DNA from 2 places in the Gordonia sp. Z-3 genome. Region 2 is predicted to be linked to the other one. Evidence: riboswitches for the same ligand, from Rfam matches in the RefSeq annotation. Region 2 holds a riboswitch; the other holds the start of a gene.
The links. Region 2 has a riboswitch for thiamine pyrophosphate ahead of thiO (glycine oxidase ThiO). Riboswitches for the same ligand answer to the same signal wherever they lie in the genome.

Region 1 (9,718 bases), on a different contig from region 2:
AGCCTCCGGCGATCTTCATCATCCGAATCGAGTCCAACCCGAGCGAGATGAGGTCGGCGTCGTCGGCGATCTCGTCACGCGGAATGCCCAGCGCGTCGGCGATGGCGTCCTTGACCTCGTCGCGTGCTCGCATGAATCCGCTCATCGGCCACCTTCCCCGCGTCGCACCACATACGGCGCGACGCTGCCGAGCTTCTCGCAGGTCTCTTCGAATTCGCGTGCCGGAGTGGACTGCCCGACGATCCCCGCACCCGCCTGCAGCCACGCGGCTTCGTCGGTGGCGAACACCGTGCGCAACGCCAGGGTGGCTTCGAGTTCACCGGCCGACGACGCGGTGATCACCGCACCGGAGTACAAGCCGCGAGACTCCGGCTCCAGTCGATAGATCGCCTCCAACGCAGGTGCTTTCGGGATTCCGGAAGCGGTGATGGATGGGAACAACACCGACAGCGCCTGCCAGGGATCGGCATTCGGGGCCAACTGCCCGGCCACCGTCGAGGCGAGATGTTGCACGCTGCCGCGCTCGCGCACCACCATGTACTCGCTGACCGCAGTGCTACCCGGGGTGGCGATCGAGGCGATCTCCTCGATACATGCGCGTACCGACATTGAGTGTTCCACAACCTCTTTCGGATCGGACAGCAGATCGGCGCGGGCAGCCGCGTCGTCGGCGTCACCGCGTCCGAATGCTCTCGTGCCGGCCAGCGGTTCGGTAACCACCCGTCGGTCGGCATCGACGGCAACCACCAACTCGGGGCTGAACCCGGCGCCCGACATCGCGCCGAGTCGGAACAGATAGGACCGGGCCGGATCGTTGGCCTCGCGCCCCCGGACGAAGGTGGCCGAGATGTCGATGTCGAACGGGATGTCGACACGCCGCGACAGGATGACCTTCTGGTAGTCGCCTCGGGCGATCTCGTCGACCGCGCGGGCGACCCGGCCGCGGTAGTCGTCCCGGTCATCGGACACATCGACGGGCATCACATCGACCGCCGCAGACTCGGGCGGCGCCGTTGCTCGCGCAGCGACCGCCAGCAGTCGTGCTGCGCGATCCGGGTCGGTGTCACCGGTGTCGATGTGGGCGGGATCGACGGTGTCGGGTTCGATGACCAGCTCCACCTCGGGCACGATCAGATGCGCCAGCTCCGCGTCTTCGGGAACCCGCTCGAGCAGACCATGACGGGGCGCACAGAAATCGAATCCCACCCACCCGTAGACACGCCACGTCGACGACTTGAGGCCGGCCAGCGCATCGGCGATGACACGGGCCGGGTCTCCCGACCACTCGGTCGTCGTTCGTGAGTGCCCGTCGACGACGTCGACCGTGCTGCGGGTGAGGATCAGCCGTGCACGCACACCGGCCGCGAACACCCAGCGACCTTCACGCTCGTACACCAGGTACTCGTCGAACTCCCCCGATGCGGCCCACGCGGCGCAGATCCGGGCCGCGGAGAGCGGCGGACGCAGGTCGTCGGCCACACCCCCGGCGGCCGCTTCAACGGTCAGCGACATGACCGAGTCCTCCTCGCACAAGCTCGTGATTCGTACAACCCCCGTTAGGTAAGGCTAAACGATGGAGGCGGACAACCGAAGCTCACATCGGTAAGCCTGGCCTTATCGGTGTGTTTGAATACCCCCATGAGTGCCCGGAAATCGTCGTGGCGGCGGCGTGTGAACATCCCGGTCGTGATCGCCGCCGCCGGCGTCGCCGCGGTGATCTCGGCGTTCGCGGTGGCCCTCGTCCTGATCGGACTGGTCATCGCCGACGATCGGAGCCCCGCACCGCAACCGCAGCCCAGCGTGATCGACATCGGCGCCGGAACCTCGGCCCTCTTGGGCTTCCACACGACGGCGGCAGCCCATGTCTGACGTCGGCACATCTGACACGACCTCGGTCGCCGATCTGCAGCTCGGCTTCCGCCCCCACCCCGATGCAATCGCCGCGCGCTATCGCGACGCAAGCATCTTTCCCGACCAGCCGTTGTGGCACCCACTCGAACGCGCCGCGGCCCGGCACCCGGATGCGCCCGCCGTCACCGATACCGCGACCACCGACCACCTCACCCTCAGCTATGCCGAGCTGTATGCCGCCGTGTTGCGCCGGGCGGCAGGCTTCGTGCAGGCCGGCCTGCGGCCGGGTCAGCGGGTGATCCTGCAGCAACACAACTCGGCGGCGTTCGTCATCACGCTGTTCGGGCTGCTGCGCGCCGGTGTGGCGCCGGTGATGACGCTGCCCGCGCATCGGGTCAGCGAGATCGCACACCTCGCCGCCGGTTCCGCTGCCGTCGCCTACATCACCGAGGACGACCGTCGCGGATACGACTACCGCGAATTGGCCGCGGATCTGCAGCGACGCGTCGGCACGGTGGCGACTGTGTTCGTCGACGGCGACCCCGGCGTGTATGCCGCACTGCCCGATGCCGACCCGGAGACCACCAGATTGCCGTCGGCCGAGGACACCGACCCGGACGCGCCGGCACTGTTCCTCATCTCCGGCGGCACCACCGGGCTGCCGAAACTCATCGCGCGGACCCACAATGACTACGCCTACAACGCGCGCCGCTCCGCCGAGGTGGCCGAACTCACTGCGGCCGACACGTATTTGGTGGCGCTGCCCGGTGCCCACAATTTCCCGCTGTGTTGTCCCGGGATGCTCGGGGTGATGACGGTTGGGGGGCACACCGTCGTCACCGACAACCCCAGCCCGGACAACACCTTCGACCTGATCGAGCGCTACCGGGTCACCGTGACCGCACTCGTCCCGGCGCTGGCCCAGGTGTGGTGCGCGGCCACCGAGTGGGAACCCGCCGACATCAGCAGTCTCCGACTGCTGCAGGTGGGTGGCGCCAAGCTGGCCGAACCCGACGCCGTCGCACTCGATGCCGCACTGGGCGACGTGGTCCAGCAGGTGTTCGGGATGGCCGAGGGACTCATCTGCTACACCCGCCTCGACGACCCCCGCGAGTTGGTGCACGCGGTGCAGGGTGCACCGATGTCGGAGTTCGACGAGGTGCGGGTGGTCGATGAGAACGGTGACGACGTGCCCGACGGCACCGACGGCGAACTGCTGGTACGCGGTCCGTACACGATCCGCGGCTACTACCGCGCCGACGAGCACAATGCACGCTCGTTCACCCCGGAGGGCTTCTACCGGTCCGGCGACCGGGTACGCCGACTGCCGTCGGGCCATCTGGCGGTGACCGGCCGGATCAAGGACACCATCGTGCGGGCCGGTGAGAACGTCGCTGCCGATGACGTCGAGGAGAATCTGCTCGCCCACGAGTCGATCCGTGCAGCCGCAGTCGTCGGCCTAGCCGACGAGTCGTTGGGTGAAAAGATCTGCGCCGCCGTGGTGCTGTCGCACGATCATCCGCGGGGACGCGAACTGACGCTCCCTGAGGTCCGCACGTTCCTCGCCGAACGTGGACTCGCGTCGTTCAAACTGCCCGACCGCCTGGTGGTGGTGCCCACCCTGCCGGTCACCGCGGTCGGGAAGATCGACAAGGCGGTGCTGGTCCGGTCGCTGCAGGAGCCGTGACCGGGCTCACGCCTCGGCGTCGTCAGGAAGCCGGACCGTTCTCCCGCCAGTAGGCCTGGGCCTTCACGTTGGCCTTGCCAAGCTTGTAGTCGTTCTTGAACAACCCGGACACCGCGCGTGTGGACTTCATGTCCAGGGCGACGAACCCGTGATGATCGGTGGCGTCGAACGCGGCATCGCGGACCGCATCGGTCAGCGCCGTGCCGTCACGCTTGATCCAGTTGATGGTGTCCTGGTCGCGCAGTCGCAGCGGAAGCGACGTGTCGGATTCGTGCACGTACTCGAACCAGATCGTCGCCGGCGCCGACGGGTTCGACGACGCGGAGATCGCGTCGAGCAGCGAGTTGATTGCCGGCAGCGCCGCGGTGTCGCCCGCGATCAGCCAGCCCTTGGGGGCCGGGTCGCCGATGGCGAACTTCGACCCCATGAAGGTCGACGAGATGGTGTCGCCGGGCCGGGCCGACTGCGCCCACCGGGTGGCTGCGCCGTCGTGGATGGCGAACTCGAGGGAGAACGAGTCGGTCGCCGGGTCCGGATCGACAAGGGTGTAGGCGCGCTGATGGAGCTTGCCGTGCTTGTTCTCGAACCAGATGCGCAGCCACATCGTCGGGTGGACCGGGCGGTCGGCGAGCAGGCCGCCACCGGTGAAGCCAAGCCGGATGTAGTCGTCGGTGACCGGTTCATTGCTGGTCACGGTGAGCTCGTAGTCGTCGGCACCCATGAGCTTGAGGACGGCGCCCTGCCACCCGCGCGACTTGGACTTGGTCTGTTCCGCCATGTGACACGGCCTTCCCTCGACAGCAACTTCCGTCAGGGTAGCCTAACTTAGGCTGCGCTCACGCCGGCGCCAGCGGCACGATCCCCGGATGGGAATCGAGGTACGACTTGGTGAACGAGCAGACCGGCCTCAGCCGAGCTCCTTGGTCACGCACATACGCGATGGCCCCGACCATCAGGCGGGTGCCGAGACCGTGGCCGGTGTATTCGTCGTAGAGCACGGTGTGCAGGATCGTGATTGTCGGTTTTCCCTCGCTGACCTCGGTGCTGTACCCGAGCACGCCGACGAGGTCGCCGGCCACCCACAGCTCGAACCTGTCGCGGTCGGGATTGTGGACCACCTGGGCGATCTGCTGCAGAATCGCCTGCGCAGACTGTGGTGGTCGATGCTGATGCTTCCTCTGCACAATCCCTCCTGAACGCGGCGGATCGCCGGCGGCGGGGCTCCCCTCCCGACACCGACGTAGGACCCTATGTGATCCCTGTCACAGGCTACCCTACGATGGCGTAGGTTGTCGGTCGCGGCCCCCGGCCCGCACCGAGCACCGCGACGTCGTAGGGTGGTGCTGATCCCGGCGGACGCCGCGATCGACAAATTGAACACGCGGGGGCTCCCACGATCACCGGGGGCTGAGATGGCGACGGGACGGTCGCCGACCGCCTGAACCTGTCCGGGTAATGCCGGCGTAGGAAGTCGCATCATGGGAACACGTGTATCCGAAACTGCCGTCTCGACTGTCACCCAGGGGCCGATCGAGGGAAGCAGCAAGCACTACCGCGAGATCGATCATCTCCGGGTTCCGGCGCGACGCATCCAGCTGACCAACGGCGAGCACCTCGACGTCTACGACACGTCCGGTCCATACACCGACGTGACCGCGACCATCGACGTGGAGCACGGATTGCCGCCGACTCGCGATGCGTGGCACCGACCCGAACCAGTGAACGGGGCGTCGACGCAGCTGGCGTGGGCACGCGCCGGCATCGTCACCGACGAGATGCGCTTCATCGCCGCACGTGAGGGTGTCGAGGTGGAACTCGTGCGTGCCGAGGTCGCCGCAGGACGTGCGGTGATCCCCGCCAATCACCGTCATCCCGAATCCGAACCGATGATCATCGGCAAGCGGTTCGCGGTGAAGGTCAACGCCAACATCGGAAATTCGGCAGTCACCAGTTCGATCGCCGAGGAGGTGGAGAAGATGGTGTGGGCCACCCGATGGGGCGCCGACACCATCATGGACCTGTCCACAGGTCGCGACATCCACATGACCCGCGAATGGATCATGCGCAACTCCCCGGTCCCGGTTGGCACGGTGCCGATCTATCAGGCGCTGGAGAAGGTCAACGGTGATCCCACCAAGCTGACGTGGGAGATCTACCGCGACACCGTGATCGAGCAGGCCGAGCAGGGCGTGGACTACATGACCGTGCACGCCGGGGTGTTGCTGCGGTATGTGCCGCTCGCGGCCCGGCGGGTCACCGGCATCGTCTCGCGCGGCGGATCCATCATGGCCGCCTGGTGTCTGGCGCATCACCAGGAGTCGTTCCTCTACACCCACTACGAGGAGCTTTGCGAGATCTTCGCCCGCTACGACATCACCTTCTCGCTGGGTGACGGTCTGCGGCCCGGCTCGATCGCCGACGCCAACGACGAGGCGCAGTTCGCCGAGCTCCGCACCCTTGGCGAACTCACCACGATCGCCAAATCGCATGGTGTGCAGGTGATGATCGAAGGACCGGGCCACGTACCGATGCACAAGATCGCCGAGAACGTGCGACTCGAAGAAGAGTTGTGCGAAGAGGCGCCGTTCTACACGCTCGGACCGTTGGCCACCGACATCGCACCTGCCTATGACCACATCACCTCGGCCATCGGCGCCGCGATGATCGCGCAGGCCGGCACCGCGATGCTGTGCTACGTGACGCCCAAAGAGCATCTGGGACTACCCAATCGCGATGACGTCAAGGTCGGTGTGATCACCTACAAGATCGCCGCTCACAGCGCCGACCTCGCCAAGGGGCATCCGGGCGCGCAGGCGCGTGACGACGCACTGTCCAAGGCGCGCTTCGAGTTCCGCTGGACCGACCAGTTCAACTTGGCCCTCGATCCGGATACCGCACGCGAATATCACGACGAGACGATGCCCGCCGAACCGGCCAAGACCGCGCACTTCTGCTCGATGTGCGGGCCGAAGTTCTGCTCGATGCGCATCTCGCAGGATGTGCGCGACTACGCCGAGCAGAACGGCCTGGTGACCGCCGAGGACATCGACCGCAAGATCGCCGAGGAGATGGCCGCCAAGTCGGCGGAGTTCGCCGAGCACGGCAACCGGGTCTATCTACCGTTGGAGGCCGCGGCCGGAGGCTCCCCCACCTGATGACCGATGACCTCCGATTACCCACGGCGCCACCCGGTGTGACGCCGCGACGGGTTCTCACCATCGCCGGTTCGGATTCGGGCGGCGGCGCCGGCATCCAGGCCGACATGCGCACCTTCGCGCTTCTCGGACTGCATGCCTGCGTCGCCGTGACAGCGGTGACGGTGCAGAACACGGTGGGCGTGCAGGATTTTGCGGAGATCGCGCCGGCGACGGTGGCCGCGCAGATGCACAGCGTGGTCACCGACATCGGCGTCGGGGCGGCCAAGACCGGGATGCTGGCCTCGGCACCGATCATCGAGGCCGTCGCCGCGGCATGCGGCGAGCTCGGCATCGGTCGCGATCGGCCCGTCCCGCTGGTCGTCGACCCGGTGTGTGCGTCGATGCACGGTGACCCCTTGTTGGCTGCCGAAGCCCTGGAGACGTTGCGCTCCACCTTGTTCCCCATCGCCACCGTGGTGACGCCGAACCTCGACGAGGTGCGGCTGATCACCGGCATCGACGTCGTCGACGCCGCGTCGCAACAGGACGCGGCCCGCGCCTTGCACGCGCTGGGGGCACAATGGGCGCTGGTCAAGGGCGGACACCTGCGCACGTCGGCCCAGAGCCCCGACCTGCTGTTCGACGGCGAGCACTTTCACGAGTTCGCCCATCCACGCATCGAGACCGGGCACGATCATGGCGCCGGGGACACCCTCGCGGCGGCCACCGCCGGTGCGCTCGCGCACGGTTATCCCGTGCCCGACGCGATCGACTTCGCCAAGCGGTGGGTGACCCGGGGACTCGAGGCCGCCTACCCGCTTGGGGCCGGGCACGGTCCGGTCAACCCGCTGTGGCGGGTGTCAGAGCGTCCCGACTGACCGCCGCGGCGAACGCGGCACCCACGACCGAAATGCACCCCAGCGAAACAGCCCAGGGGGCGCATTTCGAGGGTTCGACGCGGCCATTGCCGAGCCCGGCCATAATGCGGTACATGAGCTGGAACTATCTGATGGACATGGACGGTGTTCTCGTCCGCGAAGAACACTTGATCCCCGGCGCCGACGAGTTCCTGGCCGAGCTGCGCGCCAACGATGTCCCGTTCATCGTGTTGACCAACAACTCGATCCGTACCCCGCGCGACCTGCGGGCACGCCTGCTGCGCACCGGCTTGGACATTCCCGAGGAGTCGATCTGGACGTCGGCACTGGCCACTGCCCGGTTCCTGGAGTCCCAGCGCCCGGGCGGATCGGCGTACGTCGTCGGCGAGTCGGGTCTCACCACGGCGCTACACGAGATCGGCTACGTGATCACCGATTCGGACCCCGACTACGTCGTACTCGGGGAGACTCGGACGTACTCGTTCGAGGCGATCACCACGGCCATCCGCCTGGTGGAACGCGGGGCCCGGTTCATCGCGACCAACCCCGACGCCACCGGGCCGTCGGCGGCCGGCTCGCTCCCTGCGACAGGCGCCGTGGCCGCCCTGATCACCCGGGCCACCGGCCGCGAACCGTATTACGTGGGCAAGCCGAATCCGCTGATGATGCGCTCAGCGCTGCGGCAGATCGGTGTGCATTCCGAGCACACCCTGATGATCGGCGATCGGATGGACACCGACGTCATCTCCGGCATGGAGGCCGGGCTGGAGACCATCCTGGTCCTGTCCGGCATATCGACTCCCACGTCGGTGGAACTGTTCCCCTATCGGGCCACCCGGGTGATCGATTCGGTTGCCGATCTCGTCGGCCACACCGCGAACCCATTCGGGACCTGACAGGCGCCCCGCGCCCCGCGCCCCGCGCCCCGCAACCTCACCCTCACACGCGCCCAGCACGGCAGCCGACAGAACCAGATGCCGTCGGCGCGAAACAGGGTTCTGTCGGCGCGAAACAGGGTGCTGTCGGCGAAAAACAGGGTTCCGTCGGCGCGAAAGCTAGCTGAGCGCCTTCGCCTTCAGCGAATCGAACTCCTGCTGGGTGATGGTGCCGGAGTCCAGCAACTGCTTGGCGTCGGCGATCTGCTCGGCCGGGCTCTTGGCCGTGGCGACCGACTGGATGTAGCTGTCGGTGGCCTGCTTGGCCTCCTTGACCGCCTCATTCTGACGCTCTGCCATACCGCGGCCCTTGACCAGCAGGTAGACGATTGCGGTGATGTACGGCAGCAGGATCAGGAAGATGATCCACACGGCCTTGATCCAGCCGGAGGACTTGTCACGGAAGAGGTCGATGATGATGTGCCAGAGGACGATCAGATAGGCCACGAACGCGAAAATGACGATCGTGTACCAGATGAAGTCCCAGAACGAGTCCCACATCGGGCATACTCCTTAGCCGGTAGGTGACGTCGGGGTGTCCGACGCTGCGTTCCATAGCTTCTCACAGCTGCGCTCACGCAGTGCGCATTGACCGGCAAAGCTAGGGTGCTCCCATGGAACTCGGCCTCGATACTTTCGGCGACGTGACGGTTGACGACGACGGGAATGCGGTGTCTGCGGCACAGACCATCCGTGACGTCGTGGCACAAGCAGTCCTCGCCGACGAGGTGGGTGTCGACTTCTTCGGAGTCGGGGAACACCACCGCGACGACTACGCCGTCTCGGCACCCGAAGTGGTCCTCGGTGCCATCGCCGTTGCGACCCACCGGATGCGGTTGGGCTCGGCGGTGACCGTACTCAGTTCCGACGACCCGATCCGGGTATTCGAGCGTTTCGCCACCGTGGACGCGTTGTCGGATGGCCGCGCCGAAGTGATTCTCGGGCGCGGATCGTTCACCGAGTCGTTTCCCCTGTTCGGCTACGACCTCGCCGATTATGAGGAGTTGTTCACCGACAAACTGTCGCTGTTCGCCCAGCTGCGGACGGGCGAACCGGTGACCTGGTCGGGTGCGACCCGCACTCCGCTGACCGGACAGTCGGTGTACCCGGGGTTGTCGTCGGCGCCGCTGCCAACCTGGATCGCGGTCGGCGGGAGTCCGGAGTCGGTGATCCGCGCCGCGACGCACGGTCTGCCGCTGATGCTGGCGATCATCGGGGGCGATCCCGCCC
Region 2 (9,718 bases):
TGCGCTTGTCGGTGCGGCCGAGCAGTGACGAGAAGCCGTCGGCGCGGGCCGCATGGATGGAGTCCAGGGTCTGGCGCGGATCGGAGAACGCGGCCGAGGTGAGCATGCTCGACGCGGGATCGGCGGGATTGACCAGCGGCAGCGGCAACGCCCGGGCGATGTCGACAGGATCGTAGAACGCGGCCTGTTCGGGATCGAAGAAACCGTCGACCGGTGCCAACATCAGATCGGTACCGAACGTCGAGCGTTGCGGGGTGAACACCGTGGACAGCGATGGGCGCGGCACGCCCGTGTGCACGGCGACGATCTCGCGCAGCACATTGAGGACCTGGGTCGTCATCTCGTCGGTGGAGGCGAACCGGTCGGCAGGGTCTTCGGCCGTAGCTCGTTGCAGCAGAAGGTAATACGACGGATTATCTCGGAACACCGGGGTGTCTTCAGTGGAGGGCAGGCCGTCGAGGTAGCGGCCGTTGCGTTTGGGCATGTCCACGGTGAGCGCCGCGAGGGTGCGACCGATGCTGTAGATGTCGGAGGCCACCTGCGGGCCGGTCCGGACGATCTCGGGGGCCTGGAAACCCGGTGTGCCGTACAGGTGTCCGTACCCGTTGATCGCCGACACCGCACCGAGGTCGATCAGCTTCACCTCGTCGCTGCCGACCATGATGTTCTCGGGTTTGACGTCGTTGTAGACCAGGCCGACGGAGTGCAGGTAACCGACGGCGGGCAGTACCTCCAGCATGTAGGCCATCGCGTGCTCGACGGGCAGCAACCCGGTGCCGCCTTCGTCCTCGGCAGTGATCTGTTTGAGGGTCTGCCCGCCGATGTACTCCATCACGATGTAGCCGAAACGGTCACCGAATTCGTTGACGTGCTCCACGAAGTTGTAGATCTTGACGATGCCGGGGTGGTTCACCGACGCGAGGAACTGTCGTTCGGCGACAGCCACTGCCTGCGCCTCGGAGTCCGACGAATTGAGCAGACCCTTGAGCACGACGGGGCGGTCGGAGACGTTGCGGTCGATGGCCAGATAGATCCAGCCGAGGCCGCCATGTGCGATGGCACCGGCGATCTCGTACTGGTCGGCAACCAGTGTGCCCTGCTCGAGGCCGGGCACGAACGAATACCGCACCCCGCAGTGCGGGCACTCGCCGGTGAGATCGCCCTGACCGGGACCGGAGGTGCGTCCGACCGGTTTTCCACATCGCCAGCACGTGCGTTTGCTCTCCGCGATGACCGGGTGGGTCAGCACCGCATCTGCGGGCTCGATGTCGGTGATCTTGGGCAACTCGACGAGTCCACTGCCCAGACGACGATCGTGCACCATCGATCGGTTGCGCGGCACCAGTCGCCGACCTGAGCCGAGGGCGGAGATAACGTCGGTCGGGATCGTCGGTCCGGACCGTCCCGACACCCGGTCGGTGGGTCCGTCTTCCTGGTCATCTGCGTTCCCAACGTCGGCGTACTGGGTTCCGACGTCGAGATCGCCGAGGGTGGCCTGCTGGGTGCCGACATCGAGATCGTCAACCGACGCCTGCTGGGTGCCGACATCGAGATCGTCAACCGACGCCTGCTGGGTGCCGACGTCGAGATCGGCGGCCGACGCCGCCTGGGTACCCACGTCGGCGGGCTCGTCGTCGCAGAGCTCATCGCGGCTCACCGCCTGCGTGCCCACCTCGGCCCCGCCCGCGTCCGCTGTGGACGCCGGCGCCTGCGGGCGATACTCCTCGTCTGTCATCTCAGCCTGTCATCTCAGCACGTCACCTCGATCGGCCAGTGCCGCTCGGTCGGATGCTCCCCGTCGTCTCCTCATCGGTCATGCCGTCAGTCTCTGTACACCGGTTGTGGCGGTCCGTTACTCGGCCCCAGGATCGACAACCAGCGGTCGTACATCTCTTGCCACTGTCCTGAGCTGCGGAGCTGTTCGAGGACTCCGTTCACGAAACGCACCATGTCGTCTTGGCCCTTCGGGATTCCGACACCGTAGTACTCCACGCCGAGACTAGGCCCCACGAGTTGCACCCACGGGTCCTGTTCGGCGAGGCCGGCGAGGATGGCGTCGTCGGTGCTGACCGCGTCGGCCTGACCCTGTTGCATCATCACCAGGCAATCGGCCCACGTGGTGGTGGTGACCATTCTGACGCGCGGCACGATGGCCTGTATTCGGCCGATGGAGGTGGCGCCCCGGGCGGCGCACACGCGTTTGCCGACGAGTTGCCGAGGTTCGGTGACACCGGAGTTGCGGGTCGACAGAATGCGTTGGTAGGCAACGTAGTAAGGGGTTGAGAACGACACATCCTGCAGCCGGTCACACGTGATGCTCATCGTCTTCACCACCACGTCGACGGAGTGGTCGGCGAGCGCCTGGGTGCGGTCGGCGGAACTGAGCACCCGGAACTCGATGGTGGCTTCGTCGCCGAAGATGGCTTGCGAGATCGCGCGCGCGATGTCGACGTCGAATCCCTGGATGTCGCCGCTGATCGGGTCGCGGAAACTGAACAGATTGCTGCCGATGTCGAGTCCGACGATGAGCCGCCCGCTCTCCAGGATCTCCGCCATCGTGCTGCCCCGCGGCATCTGGCCGGGGGGTGGCATCGCACCGGGGCGCAGGCTCACCGTCGCGTCGCAGTTCTGCGAGGTCGGCACCGGCTCGCGCGGCACATCGGTCTGCGCACCGGGAGGCAGCGGACGTGCTCCGAACGCGACCGGTGGCGGCGATTCCGGTGCGGGGAACCGGGCGCAGCCGGTGGCGGCGGCACCCACCGCCAGGACCAGTACCGCCGACGTCGTCAGCTTCTTGATGCGTACCCGAACCTCGAACCGGTCGATCATCGGTACTCCCGGATACGCGGGATCAGTCCGATCACCACCGCGGCGCCGGCGAACAAGGTCAGTCCGAGGATGCCGGAGCCAGTGAAGCCGAGGACACGTTGGGCGGTGTTGATGTCGTCGCGGAAGGCCTGGCGGGTGGTGGTGATGCTGTCGACGAGCGCGCGGTCGAGGTCGCGGTAGGCCTGCGCGGTGGTGTTGCGCCCGTCGCCCATCGTCATCGTGCGGGCCTGTGCGAAGTCACCTGCCGACATCTGTGCGCGGACCTGCGCATCGAGTTCACGCCAGCGGTCGAGCACATAGTTGGCGTTGTAGATCTGCGCGTCGGTGACGACGCTGGAGTCACCGCGCTCGCGCTCCACCCGGTCGATCAGCCGCTCGATGGCGGCGGTGGTGTCGGTGAATGTGCGGTCCTGATCTTCTTGGTCACCGCGGCGCACCAATGACAGCGTCTCCGCCGACCGCGCCTGCTGGGTGAGAATGCGTGCCGAGGTGAGTTCGCGCAGTGGGGCCGCCCCGTCCACGCGCGCGTTGTTGGTGGCGGCCACCGACATCAAACCGGAGGTCAGCAGCCACACCGTCCCCACGACGACTGCGATCAAGGCCGACAACACACCGACGTTGAATCGACGTCGAGTGCGCCTGACCAGATAGCGGCTGGTGGCCAAGAGCCCGACGACCAAGGCGACCAACGCGATGTACACACCCCACGGTGGCTTCGTCAGCGCACTCTGCGGATCGGCGATTGCCATCGACCGACGCTGGTACAGGCGCTGGGCGGCCGGCAGGATCTTCTCCTGCATCATGTTCGACGCCTCGCCGAGGTACGCCGAGCCGACCGGGTTGCCGAGACGGTTGTTGGTCCGGGCGACTTCCACGAGGCCGCTGTATACCGGGATGCTGATGGCCAGGGTGTTGAGGTCCGAGTCGATCTCGCGAGAGGCGGCCGCGCTGGTGGCTCGCTCGACCTCTTCGGAGGACCCGGCCGCGATGATCAGCGACGACGACGCGGTGGCGAGCGCGTCGGCGTATCGCGTCCGCAACTCCGGCGATTCCAGGCCGCCGGAGATGAACGCCGAGTTGGCCGAGGCATCGGCGATCGACAGTGAACTGTAGAGAACCTGGGAGGCTTCGGCGAGCGGCTCGGTGCGATCGATCATCAGCCGAAGTGTCTGGGTGCGGTCTTCCAACGTTGTCGAGGCGTACAGACCGGTGGCCACACACGAGATCGCGAGCACCACAAGGATCAGGATGAGTTTTCCCGGACTGGTGACCGAGTAGTGGCGCAGCGTCGTCAGCGGCGACTGTGCCCGCTGGCGTGTCGAGGTGACGAGATTGCGGCGGTCGGAGAGCACCTGTCGGATCGGAGGCGCCGTGGGACTGGGCCGGATGGTCCGGCCCGCACGCGTGAGCGCGGTCCTCATGGGCGAGACGTCGCCGGTCACGTCAGGTTCCTTCCGAACTCTCCATATTTCCGGCGTCACTTTCCGATCGTGCCGGTCGCGCCGGCGTCGGGTTCACGGTCTCCACCTTGTCTGTCGCCGCGTGCAGTCCATATGTTTCGTCTCTCGGCAAGAGGCGAAACGCGATGTCCGGCGTTGCGTCGAAAGCTCGAGGACACGGTTCGGACATCTGCCTCAACCCTAGTCCTCGGGTGCGCGCCCGGCTCGACGTGCGGTGCCGTGTCCCCGCACTTCTCGGATTGCGGGCGGATCGGGTCGGCGGGGGAGTCGACCAGAGGCGGATCGGGTCGGCGGAGTGAATTCCACGTTCGCACTCTGGCCAGTACCGGCCGCCTCACATACGGTGGACGACGTCCGGGCCGCACGGTTGGAGAGTCGGGGCGACGACGAGCAGCAGGAGGCAGAGTGCGCGGAGACGGCGACGGTTGGGTGGTCGATCCGGACGGTTCGCGCTACTGGGGCCGCAATGGTGCGGCAGGACTGCTGCTGCGCGCGCCGCTGTCCGACGGGTCCACCGGGATCCTGCTCCAGCACCGGGCGGTGTGGTCGCACCAGGGCGGTACCTGGGGTTTGCCCGGAGGTGCCCGCGACTCTCATGAGAGTGCGATCGACACGGCGATCCGCGAGGCCGACGAGGAAGCCGGTATCGGGGACAGCGCGCTGCGGGTGGTTGCCGCGATCGTCACCCACCAGGCGCCCAGCGGGTGGACGTACACCACGGTGATCGCAGAGGTTGATCAACCGGTGGACACCGTGGCGAACTTCGAGTCCGCTGAGCTGCGCTGGGTGCGCGAGGACGACATCTCCGAGTTGCCGTTGCATCCGGGTTTCGAGAATGCTTGGCCGATGCTGCAGGAACGCATCAACGCTCTCGATCCGCGGAGCTGAGAATCGGGCCCAATTCTGCAGTCGGGCCCAGTTTTGGGATCGGGCCACCGCCGGTCACTGCGTCGGCCGGAGCCGGTTGGCCCCGGCGATGAGTGCGCGGACGTTGGCTTCGTCGGCGGTCTGGCCGGTGCCGTACGCCCAGCATCGGCGGTCGTCGTGTTCGCACAGCAGGAATGTGATGACGGTCCCGGCGACCTCGCGCTGATGGAGTCCGGCGATCTGGACCGGCGCCCCGATGTCGTGCAACATCGACGTCATTGCCCCGATCGGGCCGGCGGCGGTCGCCTGTAACGACATGATCTTGTCGGCGTGGGCGATGGTGGCCTGGCAGGTGACCAGGTCTTCTCGGTCCCGTCGGGTCGACCAGGTGCCCAGCCGGATCGCCCCGGTCGGGGCGTACTCGGCGAGGAAGCCTTCCCAGCTCAGGCCGGTCGCCTCCTCGCGCATGCCGCGTGGCAGCGACTGACCGAACCGAGCCGCGAACGGATCGGTGCGTGGATGTGTTGTGCGTCGGATGGTGTGCATGGAATTCGCCTGTCCGGTCGAGGAGCGACCGACGGGCAGATGCGCAACGACCCCGCAGCGGGGGGTCGGTCAGATTCAGACCCCGCTGCGGCGGGTTACGAGCGCGTTCTGCATGCACAACATGATGGCGACCACGATAGACCGCGCAGTTGCGACGCGGCAACTGCGTTGTCGGCGCAACGTCCTACAGCGCACCACGCAACTGCGTGGCGGCCGTGCGTGGATCGTCGGCGGCGGTGATCGCGCGGACCACCACTGCCCGGCGGGCTCCGGCATCGGTCACCGCAGTGAGCCGGTCGGCGTCGATGCCGCCGATGGCGAACCACGGCTTCTCGGTCGCGACCGCCGCTGCCTGACGGACGAGGCCCAGGCCGGGGGCGGACCGGCCGGGTTTGGTCGGCGTGGGCCAGCACGGCCCGACGCAGAAGTAGTCGACGTCGTCGTCGTCGACCGCTTCGCGTAACTGTGTTGCGTCGTGGGTGGAGATGCCGATCGCGATGTCGGCGCCGGCAATGTGGCGGGCCAGCTTGGCGGGCAGGTCGCCCTGTCCGACGTGCAGGACATCGGCGCGTGACAGTGCGGCGATGTCGGCGCGGTCGTTGACCGCGAGCATCGCGCCGTGCTGGTGGGCGATGGCGCGCATACGTGCCAGGATCTCGAGTTCCTCTCGGGCCTCGAGGGTGCCGAACTGCGCTTCGCCGGGCGAACCCTTGTCCCGTAACTGGACGATGTCGACACCGCCGGCGACTGCAGCGGACACGAAGTCGACGAGATCTCCGCGTTCCCGGCGGGCGTCGGTGCACAGGTAGAGGCGGGCGTCGGCGAGCCGCGCGGTCCGCGCGCTTCGGGTGTCGGTCACGGTGGCCACGCTAGCCGTGGGAGTCGAGACGACTGCGGCCCCGGGTCGCCACCGCCGTGCCAACGCCCAGAACGACGGCGGTAGCCTGGGGTGGAACGACACGGGAGCCCGGGGTGCGCCGGGCTGAGAGTGCGGATCGATCCTCCGCTGACCGTTTGACCTGATCCGGGTAATGCCGGCGAAGGAAGGATGATCGGACGTGATTGCTGACAATTCCGGCTCCGCCACCGGCCTGCTGGCGGTGATCGGTGGCGGTGTCATCGGCTTGACCTGTGCGTTGGCCGCTGCCGACGCCGGTTGGCGGGTTCGGGTGTTTGACGCCGGCGCCGAGCATCGGGCGGCATGGGTGGCGGCGGGCATGCTCGGGTCCCTGGGTGAAGGGCATCCCGGGGAGGACGAGCTGCTGGCATTGTCCACCGAGTCGGTGCGCCGCTGGCCGCAGTTGCTGTCCCGTCTGGGCGGCCACAGCGTTCTGGCAGCCGCCGACTCGCTGTTCGTCGCAGCGTCCTCCGCCGACGCCGAACATCTCGATACTCTCGCCGACTTCGTCTGGGCCCGCCGACCGCGCGCCCAGGACGACCTGCGCCGGGTGGGCCCGACTGAGATACGGCGACTCGAATCGGCCGTGAGCTCCCGGCTGCACAGCGGCTATCTGGCCATCGGTGAGGGCGCGGTGGACAACCGTCGATTGCTCGCCGCGTTGCGGGAGGCGCTTCTGGCGGCCGGTGGTGAGGTGATCGAGCGGCGGATCAGTGATCTCGCCGAGCTGGCCGACGCCGATGACATCCTCGTCGCCGCGGGATTGGGAACGTCCGCGCTGGTGCCGGAGGTGTCGTTGCATGCGGCCAAGGGAGAGATCCTTCGGCTCCGCCGGACCACGTGGTCGGTGCCACCGCCAACGCACGTGGTGCGAGCGCGGATGCACGGTCGGGCGGTGTATCTGGTCCCGCGGCAGGACGGCGTCGTTGTCGGCGCCACTCAGTACGAACCGTTCGACGAGACGGCCTTTGCCCCCGATGTCGGCGGCGTGACGGACCTGCTGTCCGACGCCGTCGACCTCATGCCCGGTCTGCGTACCTACGAGCTGGCCGAGGCCGGTGCCGGCATGCGTCCGTGTTCGGTCGACGGGCTCCCCATCATCCGTCGCATCGATGAGCGGGTGCTGGTTGCCACCGGTCACGGCCGCAACGGAATCCTGTTGGCGCCCTATACGGCTCATGTGGTCCTCGACGTACTCCGCGGCGCTGCAGGCCGGCGCACTGTCGGGGCCACGAACGCGAGCGACGCCATCAACCAAGGAGTGAACAGATGATGACGGTCACCGTCAACGGAGAGGATATGACCCTGCGGCCCGATGCCTCGGTGGCGGAACTGCTGAGGAGTATGGGTCTGCCGGACCGAGGTATCGCCGTCGCAGTCGACGGCGTGGTTGTTCCCCGGGGGAGCTGGAGCACGGCCCTGCATGCGGGTGCCGGTGTCGAAATCGTCACGGCGGTGCAGGGTGGGTAGCGCGATGCGGAATGATCCGACCACGGATACGAATGCCGAATCCGCGCTATACGGGAACGCGAAGGCCACTGACTGTCTGCGGATCGCGGACCGCGAGTTCGCTTCTCGGCTCATCATGGGCACCGGTGGGATCTCCAACCTGGCCGTTCTCGAGCGGGCACTGGTGGCGTCGGGCACCGAGCTGACCACCGTGGCCTTGCGGCGTGTGAGTCCGGACTCGCGTACCGGGATGATCGAGTTGCTGCGCCGCCTCGACATCGCGATCCTGCCCAACACTGCTGGTTGCCATACGACGGCCGAAGCAGTATTGACCGCACAGCTCGCCCGTGAGGCCGTCGAGACCCATTGGGTGAAACTCGAAGTGGTGTCCGATGAACGTACCCTGCTACCCGACCCGATCGAACTGATCGACGCGGCGAGGGCCTTGGTCGACGATGGCTTCGCCGTGTTGGCCTACACCAACGACGATCCGGTTCTTGCCGGGCGGCTGCAGGATCTCGGTGTCGCAGCCGTGATGCCACTCGGGTCACCGATCGGTACCGGATTGGGTATCGCGAATCCGCACAACATCGAGATGATCGTCGCAGATGCACAGGTGCCGGTGGTCCTCGACGCGGGTATCGGCACTGCGAGCGACGCCGCTCTCGCCATGGAAATCGGTTGCGATGCAGTCCTGCTCGCCTCCGCGGTCACGCGCGCTGATGACCCGGAGCGAATGGCCACGGCGATGAGGCACGCGGTGATCGCCGGGCGTCATGCCGCCGGCGCCGGCCGTATCCCGAAGCGCTTCTGGGCTCGGGCGTCCTCGCCGCAACGCGCCTGAATAATACCTCGCGATGTGACGATCATGGCGAAATACATTGGCGTGGAGCCGGTTTCGATACGCGGCGGGCTCGCAGGCTCGCTCGCCGCTACGCAACCAGCGGGTTGGGGCAAACTGCGGTTGGGCAGTGGGCCCGCATGCTGCTCGCCCGGCGTACGGTGTCGCGTATCGCGCACCACATGGGTTGCTGTGCAACCGATGTGGCCGTCGGGTACGCGACACCGTTGCGGCGCCGTTGGTTCACTCTATGGAGTTCTCAAGGGACGGTTGCGGTCCCGACCGGGGCCGGGTGCGTGGGAAGTGGTCAGCGTGGCTCAGGCGGCGGCGGGTAGGTTGTCGAGGTTCATCGTGCGTCGGTTGTAGGCCGGTATCGGCCGACGTGTCGGGTCAACAGCGGCGGGTGGGATGAGCCAGGGATGTCGGTCGTGACCCATGATCACCTCCCACCCGTTGTGGTGGATGTCGGCATGACACGACGGGCACAGCAAACATCCGTTGTCCAACACCGTGATTCCACCATCAGCCCAATGCACGAGGTGATGGCCTTGGCAGCGGGAGGCCGCCACACCGCATTTGATGCAACACTCGTCGCGTTTGTGCAACGCCTTACGGAGATGGGCTGGGAACAGGCGTTTGTCTTTACTCATCTCCATCGGCACCGCCTCACCGTCGACGATCGCGACCGTCGCGGTGGTGTCGCACGTCAACGTGCGCAGCATGGCTTCAGTGATCGACCCCAGGAACGGCAACTCGGCCAAATCAGGAGTATCAGCGGGCACCGACACCAGCAGTCGGTGACGCGGCGCGGACGCCACATCACCACTA

Region 1: another riboswitch for thiamine pyrophosphate. It lies ahead of thiC (phosphomethylpyrimidine synthase ThiC); the one in region 2 lies ahead of thiO (glycine oxidase ThiO).

Annotation. Positions count from the first base shown of each region.
Region 1 covers NZ_JAZARS010000011.1:146,333-156,050, reverse strand. Annotated here, with positions in the region: gene VX037_RS14740 (non-ribosomal peptide synthetase) at 1-145, opposite strand, end outside; gene VX037_RS14735 (salicylate synthase) at 142-1,512, opposite strand; gene VX037_RS14730 (hypothetical protein) at 1,639-1,869, shown strand; gene VX037_RS14725 ((2,3-dihydroxybenzoyl)adenylate synthase) at 1,862-3,538, shown strand; gene VX037_RS14720 (siderophore-interacting protein) at 3,561-4,316, opposite strand; gene VX037_RS14715 (GNAT family N-acetyltransferase) at 4,375-4,722, opposite strand; TPP riboswitch at 4,910-5,025, shown strand; gene thiC (phosphomethylpyrimidine synthase ThiC) at 5,017-6,693, shown strand; gene thiD (bifunctional hydroxymethylpyrimidine kinase/phosphomethylpyrimidine kinase) at 6,693-7,553, shown strand; gene VX037_RS14700 (HAD-IIA family hydrolase) at 7,667-8,449, shown strand; gene VX037_RS14695 (SHOCT domain-containing protein) at 8,609-8,989, opposite strand; gene VX037_RS14690 (LLM class flavin-dependent oxidoreductase) at 9,103-9,718, shown strand, end outside.
Region 2 covers NZ_JAZARS010000024.1:16,505-26,222, forward strand. Annotated here, with positions in the region: gene VX037_RS21730 (serine/threonine-protein kinase) at 1-1,735, opposite strand, end outside; gene VX037_RS21735 (transporter substrate-binding domain-containing protein) at 1,822-2,829, opposite strand; gene VX037_RS21740 (hypothetical protein) at 2,826-4,271, opposite strand; gene VX037_RS21745 (NUDIX hydrolase) at 4,695-5,177, shown strand; gene VX037_RS21750 (hypothetical protein) at 5,232-5,702, opposite strand; gene thiE (thiamine phosphate synthase) at 5,887-6,570, opposite strand; TPP riboswitch at 6,652-6,766, shown strand; gene thiO (glycine oxidase ThiO) at 6,764-7,873, shown strand; gene thiS (sulfur carrier protein ThiS) at 7,873-8,070, shown strand; gene VX037_RS21770 (thiazole synthase) at 8,075-8,893, shown strand; gene VX037_RS21775 (HNH endonuclease) at 9,208-9,718, opposite strand, start outside.